3 regions of the Clostridium beijerinckii genome follow, and region 1 is predicted to be linked to each of the others. Evidence: riboswitches for the same ligand, from Rfam matches in the RefSeq annotation. Region 1 holds a riboswitch; each other region holds the start of a gene.
The links. A riboswitch is a leader RNA that binds a small molecule or an ion and turns the genes downstream of it on or off. The one in region 1 is predicted to bind cyclic di-GMP.
Positions count from the first base shown of each region.

Region 2: another riboswitch for cyclic di-GMP. It lies ahead of PZA12_RS19675 (hypothetical protein); the one in region 1 lies ahead of PZA12_RS05815 (sugar transferase).
Region 3: another riboswitch for cyclic di-GMP. It lies ahead of PZA12_RS15510 (methyl-accepting chemotaxis protein); the one in region 1 lies ahead of PZA12_RS05815 (sugar transferase).

Region 1 covers NZ_CP144906.1:1,254,625-1,257,842, forward strand. Annotated here, with positions in the region: gene PZA12_RS05810 (tyrosine-protein phosphatase) at 224-988, shown strand; cyclic di-GMP riboswitch class II at 1,078-1,160, shown strand; gene PZA12_RS05815 (sugar transferase) at 1,239-1,910, shown strand; gene PZA12_RS05820 (UDP-glucose dehydrogenase family protein) at 1,921-3,218, shown strand, end outside.
Region 2 covers NZ_CP144906.1:4,255,813-4,259,030, forward strand. Annotated here, with positions in the region: gene PZA12_RS19665 (radical SAM protein) at 1-190, opposite strand, end outside; gene PZA12_RS19670 (3-oxoacyl-[acyl-carrier-protein] synthase III C-terminal domain-containing protein) at 442-1,428, opposite strand; gene PZA12_RS19675 (hypothetical protein) at 1,482-1,814, opposite strand; cyclic di-GMP riboswitch class I at 1,955-2,042, opposite strand; gene PZA12_RS19680 (aromatic acid exporter family protein) at 2,154-3,119, opposite strand.
Region 3 covers NZ_CP144906.1:3,361,582-3,364,799, forward strand. Annotated here, with positions in the region: gene PZA12_RS15510 (methyl-accepting chemotaxis protein) at 1-1,441, opposite strand, end outside; cyclic di-GMP riboswitch class II at 1,568-1,651, opposite strand; gene PZA12_RS15515 (ABC-F family ATP-binding cassette domain-containing protein) at 2,077-3,218, opposite strand, start outside.

The sequences.
Region 1 (3,218 bases):
GTATAGAATATATTCAGGCATAGATATAGTTTGAAGTATGGATATCTACTTGGGTGGAATATAGATAAAAGATTATAATTTCTAGCGAATTTATTTATCTAATAAGTTGAAGATTTAAATTGGATATCTATGAAGATTAGTTTTGTGAGTATATTTACCGAAAGAAGATGGAAGCTGTTGCTTTGGGATGATTGATTTTTTATTTTAGAGGAGAGGGATAGTTATGATAGTTGATATTCATTCGCATATAATACCGGGGATTGATGATGGCTCTAAGGATATGGAAATGACTTTGGAGATGCTTAGAAATGCGGAAAAAGATGGTGTTAAGAAAATTGTGGCTACTCCTCATTATTTGCTTGAGTATGGAGAAGCTACAATTGATGAAGTTAGGAATTATGTGAAAGAAATTAATAATATTTTAGTAAAAGAGAACATAGATATAAAGATATATAGTGGTCAGGAAGTTTATTATACTGAAAAGATAATAGAATATTATATGCAGGGAAGTATTGGAACTATAAATGATTCTAGATATATGCTTATTGAATTTCCAATGAGAAAGTTTGATGAAAGTATATTTGATACCCTTTATGAACTCCAAGTAAGAAACATAGTACCAGTAATTGCACATCCGGAAAGATATATGCCTATTATAGAAGATCCTAAAAATATTAATAAATTTATTAATGAAGGGTATTTGTTCCAAGTAAATGCTGGAAGTGTAGATGGAAGATTTGGCGAAAAAGTTCAAAGGACAGCCAATATGCTCCTAAATAATGGTATATATAACTTTATAGGTTCAGATGCTCATAACATTGATAGAAGAAATACTGGTCTCAGTAAGGCTTTGGATTTAATAAATAAAAGTGAAATCAAGGATGTATTTAAAGATAGTTCTGAAAAAATGTTAAATAATAGGGAAATAAAGTTTTCAGGAGAGAAAATTAAAGAAAAAAAATCGATATTTTGGTTTTTAAAAAGATAAGTCCATTATTATATGTCTAACAATGGAAGAAATTTCATGGGATGGATTGTCGAATCAATATTAACAAATTATTAATTATGTGGTATAATCTGAGACAGAGAGACGTTGATCCATATGTTTATCTGGGCACTTTATATATGGTGAGTTATTAGTGCAACCGGCTTTAATTTAAATTAAAGGTGGTTGTTTTTTATGAATAAACAAGGGGAAGTTTATTTTGTTAAAAATAATACGGTTTAGGGGGAGTAGTATGCAGCAGTTAGAATTTAACAGTGAGGAAGTTTTGTTTAAAGAACAACTGGAAACGGAAGACAGCAGAATAGGATATTGTTTTTTAAAGAGAACTATGGATGTGGTTTGTTCATCTATTGGACTTATAATTTTAAGCCCAATATTTTTAGTTACAGCTATTTTAATCAGATTAGAATCTGAAGGGAGCTCAATCTTTTCACAAGAGAGAGTTGGAAGAAATGGGAAAAAATTTAGAATGTATAAATTTAGATCTATGGTGGCTAATGCAGAAGAGCTAAAGGACAAGCTAAGTGCTAAAAATGAAATGAACGGACCTATGTTTAAAATGAAAGAAGATCCAAGAGTAACTAAGGTGGGAAGGTTTATAAGAAAAACAAGTATAGATGAACTACCACAATTAGTTAACGTCTTAAAAGGTGAAATGAGTTTAGTTGGACCGAGGCCATCACTTCCAAAAGAAGTAGTAAAATTCGAAGATTGGATGATGGAGAGATTAACAGTTAAACCAGGACTCACTTGCTACTGGCAGGTGTCTGGAAGAAGCGATATTGGCTTTGAAGATTGGATGAGATTAGATGTTAAGTATGTTAGAGAGAGAAATACTCTAGTTGATATAAAGTTAGTTTTAAAAACATTTGGGGTGTTTTTGGGTGATGAACATGCAAGATAGGGGAAGTAATATGAAAATAGTAGTAGCAGGAACAGGATATGTAGGATTGGTTACAGGAGCATGTCTTTCAGAAGTTGGGCACAGTGTGACTTGTGTAGATATTGATGAAAAAAAGGTTCAAAAGATGAGACAAGGGATTTCGCCTATATATGAACCAGGATTAGATGAACTTTTAAAAAGAAACCATGATGAAGGAAGATTAGACTTTACAACAGATTACATTAATGCTTATAAGGATGCTGATTTAGTATTTATAGGAGTCGGTACTCCAGAAAGAGAAGATGGTTCAGCTAACTTAGATTATGTGTTTAACGTTTGCAAGCAGATAGCAGAGAATGTAGAAAAAGACTGCTTAGTGGTAGTTAAATCAACAGTGCCAATAGGTACTAATGATAAGGTAGAGGAGTTTTTAAAGGAAAACGTAAAAAATAATGTTCATATAGAAGTAGCATCAAACCCAGAATTTTTAGCTCAAGGAACAGCAGTTATTGATACATTACATGCCAAAAGAATAGTGATTGGTGTTGAATCAAAAAAAGCAGAAAATATTTTAAGAGAAGTTTATAAAAGATATAATCAGCCAATAGTTGTAACAAATAGAAGAAGTGCAGAAATGATAAAATATGCTTCAAATGATTTCTTGGCACTTAAGATTTCTTTTATGAATGAAATAGCTAACTTTTGCGAAATAGTTGGAGCAGATGTAGAAGATGTAGCTAAAGGAATGAGTTTTGATCCGAGAATAGGAGATAAATTCTTAAAAGCAGGAATTGGATATGGCGGATCATGTTTTCCTAAAGATACAAAAGCACTCCATTGGTTAGCTAATGATAATGGATACGAATTGAAAACAATAAAAGCAACAATTGAAGTAAATCAAAATCAAAAATATAAACTATTTAGAGCGGCAAAACAAAGATTTGGTTCTCTAAAAGGATTAAAAGTAGCAGTCTTAGGCTTGACATTTAAACCGGGAACTGATGATTTAAGAGAAGCTCCATCAATACCTAATGTTAGAAGGTTATTAGATGAGGGAGCAGAAATAGTAGCTTACGATCCAGTAGGAATTGATAATTTTAAGAAAGTTTATCCAAATGAAATAGAATACGTAAATACACCAGAAGAAACATTAAAGGGTGCAGATGTTGCATTTATATTTACAGAATGGGATGAAATAAAAGAAGTAGATTTAAATGTATATGTAGAATTAATGAAGACTCCTGTTGTGTTTGATGGGAGAAATTGTTATGCAATAAATGAAGTTGAAAAATTTGGTGTAGAATATCATTCAGTTGGAAGACAAGCTGT
Region 2 (3,218 bases), 2.6 Mb from region 1:
TTTCTACATGCGAATACATTTCTCTAAAGTAATTTACATCTGTTTTAATATCTTCCAAAGATTTTATTGTAAATTTCTTAGATTTATACATATTACAAAAATTACATTTATTATGAGAACACCCTAAAGTTACTTGTATTATAAGACTATTACTTTCACTTGGAGGTCTATATAGTGGATAATCGTACATTATCAAACCATCTCCCCTGTTATTCTTTAATTAATATAGCATTTTTTAAGTTCTAACACTATCTCTATATATTTTTCTACTTCATTAAATCATCTATAAGAATTTATTCTCATATTAGTGATATTCTAATATATATTTATCTAAAGTATATTTACTTACTTGCATTTCATATGATAGCATCAAACTCATAAATATAACCTTCTATAGATTTTACTACAGAAGGTTATATTTATGAAGTGCATTTTCTAATACTAATATTTATATAACATAACTATACTCTGAGAACCAGATCCAATAGTCCAGAAAATTACATAGTCCCCTCTCTTAACTTTACCTTCCTTTATCGATTCATACAATGCTATGAAAGGGCTAGTAGTTCCAGTATATCCATATTTATTCCCTATATATATACTCTTATCTTCTCCTATATCTAAAAGTTGTCTTATATTTTTTATATTTATAAACGCAAACTGAGAAAAGCAGAACATTTTAATGTCTTCATTTTCTAAGCCATTTTTCTTCAGCATCTTTTTAGCAATCTCTGCTGCTGGATAAACACATGCCCCACCATCGAATGGCAACCATTTCAAATAAAGCTCACCTACATCATTTGATTTGAAGAAATTAGAGAATCCTTTACTTGGATACATAATATTATGACTTTCCTCTGTGTTTATATAATATTCTGCATCAACTATTCCACACTCTTCTTCAACTTTTTCCAAAATTATTGCACATGCAGCATGTCCATAATTTCCATAGCAAAGCTCATTATTGGGATCAGCTAACGAATCGACATCATCACAACCAATAATCAATGCTCTTTTAGCTCGCTTTGACGATTCTAAATAATTTGATATATTCTCTAAGGCAACAGTCATACCAGCACAATTTGCATTCATATCAAAACACATTACATTTCTTCCCGCATTTAATTCCTTATGTATTAAAATAGATGTTGCTGGTGCTATATATTCAGATAATATAGATGAATATACTAGCACATCTATGTCACTACCTGTCAAGTTAGCTTTATCTAATGCTGATTTTGCTACTTTTACTGCTAGAGATAAAGTTGTCTCCTGTTCATTAAACATAAAGCGTTTATCTCTACCCATTACATCTACCAATAAATGTTCTACATCCTTATCTTGTTTTTCAAAATGTTTTAAATAAATATCATTTGAAACAACTTTAGATGCATGACAAATATCAATGCAACTTAATCTTATTCCCATAATAATCTCCTAGCTAATGTAATTCAATTTAATATTATAAATTATGTATTGTTTTAAATTATTTCAATTCCCAATCCAGTGTTCCTACTTATTCTTGATAATTGCATCTTTAAAGTTATATTACTACCAACATTTGCTATAACCTTTACAAACTTGCAAGCCTTGTACATTTGAAAACATCCTTCTAACATTGGTAACATCTCTTGTCTTGAAACGTTTAACTCTCTTGCATCAAAATTTAATACATATTCTGAAGTTTGTATAGGAGATAGTTCTTTTCTAAAATCTTCAACAAAACTATTAGCATCGTCTGGTTCAAACATTCCCCATATCCTTATGTTAATCTCCTTTTTCGCCTTGTCCAAAGACAACTGATACTTTTTCATTTACTACACCTAACCTTTCTTTATTTAAATTCTTATCATATACACATATTTCAATGATTTTCTATTAAAATAAAAAGGTGCCTATTAATTATTAATAGGCACCAAAAATAAACAAATGACTAATGTTTATATAACTACATTTTGGCAACCTGGCAATCATTGAAAATAAATTTCTTTAGACCCATAGCTTTGCGGCCCTGCCTTTCGGCAAGTGTGCTATTATCAATGCATATGATATGCATAATTTTACACTTATTTTTGATAAATTTCAATATTTATACTAATATTTTTACCATTAATGGCATTAAAACTAATTTTAGTAAGTTACATTTATAACCTCTACCTATTTTGAAAAGATTCTTTAAATTCTTTCTTAATAACTAAGAAATCTTCTAAATCATTCAAAAACTGAAATAGCAACGCTCTGTTTTCAAATTCGTTTCGATTCTTAGGTAAATCCATTTTTTCATAGTCTTTTCTAAGTAAATTTAGTTTATTTATAAGCTCTACACAATCATTATCTTCCTTTAGATTCATTGCAACTTCATTTGTAAATTCTGATAATATTCTAGTTTGATCATAAGTCATATAAAATCTCGAAAAATGCCTCTTCATTCTTTTCATTGTATCTAGCTGTATTATTCTCATCTCTATATAACTCAAATAATAATCATTTTTTTTAAATAAACGATTATTATTTATTATCTGTGCCATAAATTTAGACTTATTAATTAATTCCTCAACATTCACTGATATTTGTTTTTCATAAATTGGTACAGCCTGAGTAACAAGGCTTACTGCCATATCTGATAATATAGCTCTATAATAATCTTCTATTCTTTCTTTATTCTTTTCAAATTGTTCTTCTAATGACGCAGTATATAGATTAAACATCATTGCTACTCCAATTCCTACTATCGTTAGCTGTGCCTCATTTATAATCCAAGAAACATTAATATTAGAACTCGTTAAAAGATGTGTCGATAATACAGCACCTACAACCATTCCTTCTCCCATTTTTAGTATTTTAGTTATGGGTATAAATATCAGTAAGAATAATCCAAACACAATTGGATTGTTTCCAAGCAGCATATATAGAATATAAGACAGAAGTATTGCCACTGACGAAGTAATTATTCTTCTACCTGCAACTAATAAAGCTTCTTTTTTAGTATCCTGAATACTAAGTATTGCAATTATACCTGAAGTCACTCCAAATTGTAATCCTATATAATTTGATATAATTATGGCTATTGTCGCTGATAAAGCCATTTTAAATGTTGTTGATTGTAAGTATTTCACCATTTTTAATTTATCTCCCACTATTCTATATTATATTTTTCTTGGGTTCTTTGCTTTTGCTATAATTATAGACTATTTTTTCATTTTTTTAAATTTCTATAG
Region 3 (3,218 bases), 2.1 Mb from region 1:
CTGCAACATCAACAACATCTGCTCCTGTTTTAACTTCTTTTGAATTTTCATTCATAACTGCAACTGCACTATTTGTTTTATTTTGTACATCATTAATAATTCCAGCTATTTCTTTAGTTGCCTCTTGTGATTGTTCTGCTAACTTTCTGATTTCTTCTGCTACAACACTAAAACCTTTCCCTGCTTCCCCAGCCCTTGCAGATTCTATTGCCGCATTTAATGCTAGAAGATTTGTTTGCTCTGATATACCTTGGATTGTATCAAGTATTTGTCCAATTTTCACTGATTTCTCTTCAAGCTCGCTTATAATAAGCGATGTTTCACTGGTCTTTTTCTCTATTATTTCCATTTGGTTCATTGCCTTCTCTACAGCATCTTCACCAGCATTTGCTGATATTTTCGCCTTATCTGTTAAAGATGAAACGGATTTTGTATTTTCAGATGCTACATTTATCTTATTAGATATGTTTTCAACCACTTTGTTTGTGCTATTAGCAAAAGAAAATTGCTCATCTGCTCCATTTGCCATTGTTGTTACTGCGGATGCAACTAAATTTGATGCATCTGCTGATTGTTCAGCACTTGCTGTAAGCTCTTCAGATGATAATACTAATTGTTCAGATGTATTACCTAATTGTTTTATTAATTCAATAATGTTTTTGGTCATCTTATCTATCGCATTACTTACAACACCAAATTCACTCTTATCATTAAGACTTTCTTCTTTTATCCTTACAGAAAAATCACCTTGAGATAAAGAACCTATATATATTACAAAATCATTTAATCTCTTTGTGATACGTTTTGTTATTAGTATTCCTAATAAAATTATTAAGATTGAAGCTATAATCACAATACTTAAAAATGCTACTGTTGCAATTTTTAAATTTGTTTTATTTTGGGTGTTTATTTTTTCAGCAATTTGTCTATTGTGTTCTCCAAGTTCTACTAAATCATCTAAGAAAGCATCAGCATATGATTCAACGTTTTTCTCGTAATATTCGTAAGCTTCTTGATTTTTGTTTTCACCAGCTAAGTTTAGTGCAACTTTTCTTCCTTCCCTATATTTATCTAAATTACTATCAATCTTACTGATCTTATCAGCCTCAAAATCATCTAATTTCATTTTTTTATAAAGAGCCATATAGTTGTTAAATTCTTCAGCACGAGTATTTACATCTTTTGTTAACTCACTATTTTCATTTTTATCAGTAGTTACCATAATTCTAAAAATGTCAGCTGAAATAGCCCTTGCATTTACTCTAGACTCACTAAGCCATTCACTAGATAGCAGTCTTTCACTATACATAACCTCCATGCTTTTACTAGACGTTTGTAAAAAATAGTAACCAGTTATTCCAACTGCAAATAACCCTACTAAAGAGCAAATTATAAGCAAAGTTAATTTTTTACCTACCTTTAAATTATTAAGCCACGTCATTTTATTGTCCCCCTTATCTTCATACTAGAATCTTAAATATAATTTCATTATTATAATATATTTATTAGAATGATTAATTAAAAATAAAAAAACCAACAAAAACTTAATATATTTATGTATTACTAAGTTTTAATTGGTCGGTTGCACAACTAGCTCCAAATTCTCAAAGTTCCCAAATATAGAGAATTTTTCATTGCTTCCAATTGTTCTGTTTTATAAATACATTTACCTAATATATAGAAATATTATCATATTCATGTAAAAAAATCAATGATTCTTAACATAAATTGTCGAAATTTATTCCATGAATTTCATGATGCTTTACCATTATTTTTTTATAATGGTAATTTTTAACAGAATAAACATTCCCTATTCAATAAAATTAATTCACTAGTGTTCCTTTAATTAATATCAATTACCTTGTATGTAGTCTTCAGGGATTGAACAATGAAAAAATCCTATGCAGAATCAAAATTAATTCTACTCAGGATCTCCTCTTCATAATTTTATTCACTAAGTAAATCATCTATAAAAGCTATATATAAATATGAAGAACCTTAAAAATGAATACTAAAAACTCTATTTTTTAATGTTTCTTTTCATACATTCTTATAAAATTTTTGAGTAATATGATATCATTTATTAAAGCACACCCATTCTTCGCAGTCCCATATATCTGTAGTAATATCTTTATAAAATTCCGGTTCATGACATACTAAAATCATGCTTCCTTCATATTCCTTTAACGCACGCTTTAATTCATTTTTAGCATTAGTATCCAGGTGATTTGTTGGTTCATCTAGCACTAATACATTTGTATATTCATTAATAAGTTTACATAATCTGACTTTAGCCTGCTCTCCTCCGCTTAATATATTGATAGGGCTATCTATATGCTGCCTTGTTAATCCACACCTAGCCAATTCTCTCCTTACCTCAGTTTGAGTTAGGTGAGGAAAATCACTCCAAACATCATATAAAACTGAATTAGTGCTATTCCATGCAATTTCCTGCTCAAAATATCCTATTTTTCTATGCTCACTTAAAGTAATTTCACCATTTATAGGTTTTAGCATTCCAAGTAAGGTTTTTAGCAGAGTTGTCTTCCCTAAGCCATTAGCTCCTGTTACTGCAATTTTTTGTCCTCTTTTCATTTTTAAGTTTAAAGGTTTGCTTAAAGGTCTGTTATATCCGATAATCAAGTTGCTTACTTCAAAGATTATACTCTCTGGCATTTTTACAGTTTTAAAATTAAAATGAGGTTTTATAATTTCTTTTTTTATTTCTATTCTTTCAATCTTATTAAGTTTCTTTTCTCTTGATTTAGCTTGCTTTGAAGTTGAGGCTCTTACTTTATTTTTTCTTATATAATCTTCAAGCTTCGCTATTTCATTTTGTTGTTCCTTATATTCAATCAATCTCTGCTCTTTACGTATTTCGTATAGTTTAATAAAATAGTCATAATTTCCTTCATATCTTGTTAGTGTTTTGTGCTCAAGATGATAAACTACGTTTACCACATTATTTAAAAAAACATTATCATGTGATACTAATATAAATGCATTTTCATAATTAATTAAGTAATTTTTTAGCCATTCAATATGTTCTTCATCTAAATGATTAGTCGGCTCATCCAGTAATAAAATATCTGGCTTTTGCAAAAGTAATTTAGCAAGTAAAATTTTAGTTCTTTGCCCGCCACTTAAAGTTGAAACATCTTTATCCAGAAGTTCCTTAATTCCAAGACCTACCGCAGTTGCCTGTATTTTAGAATTAA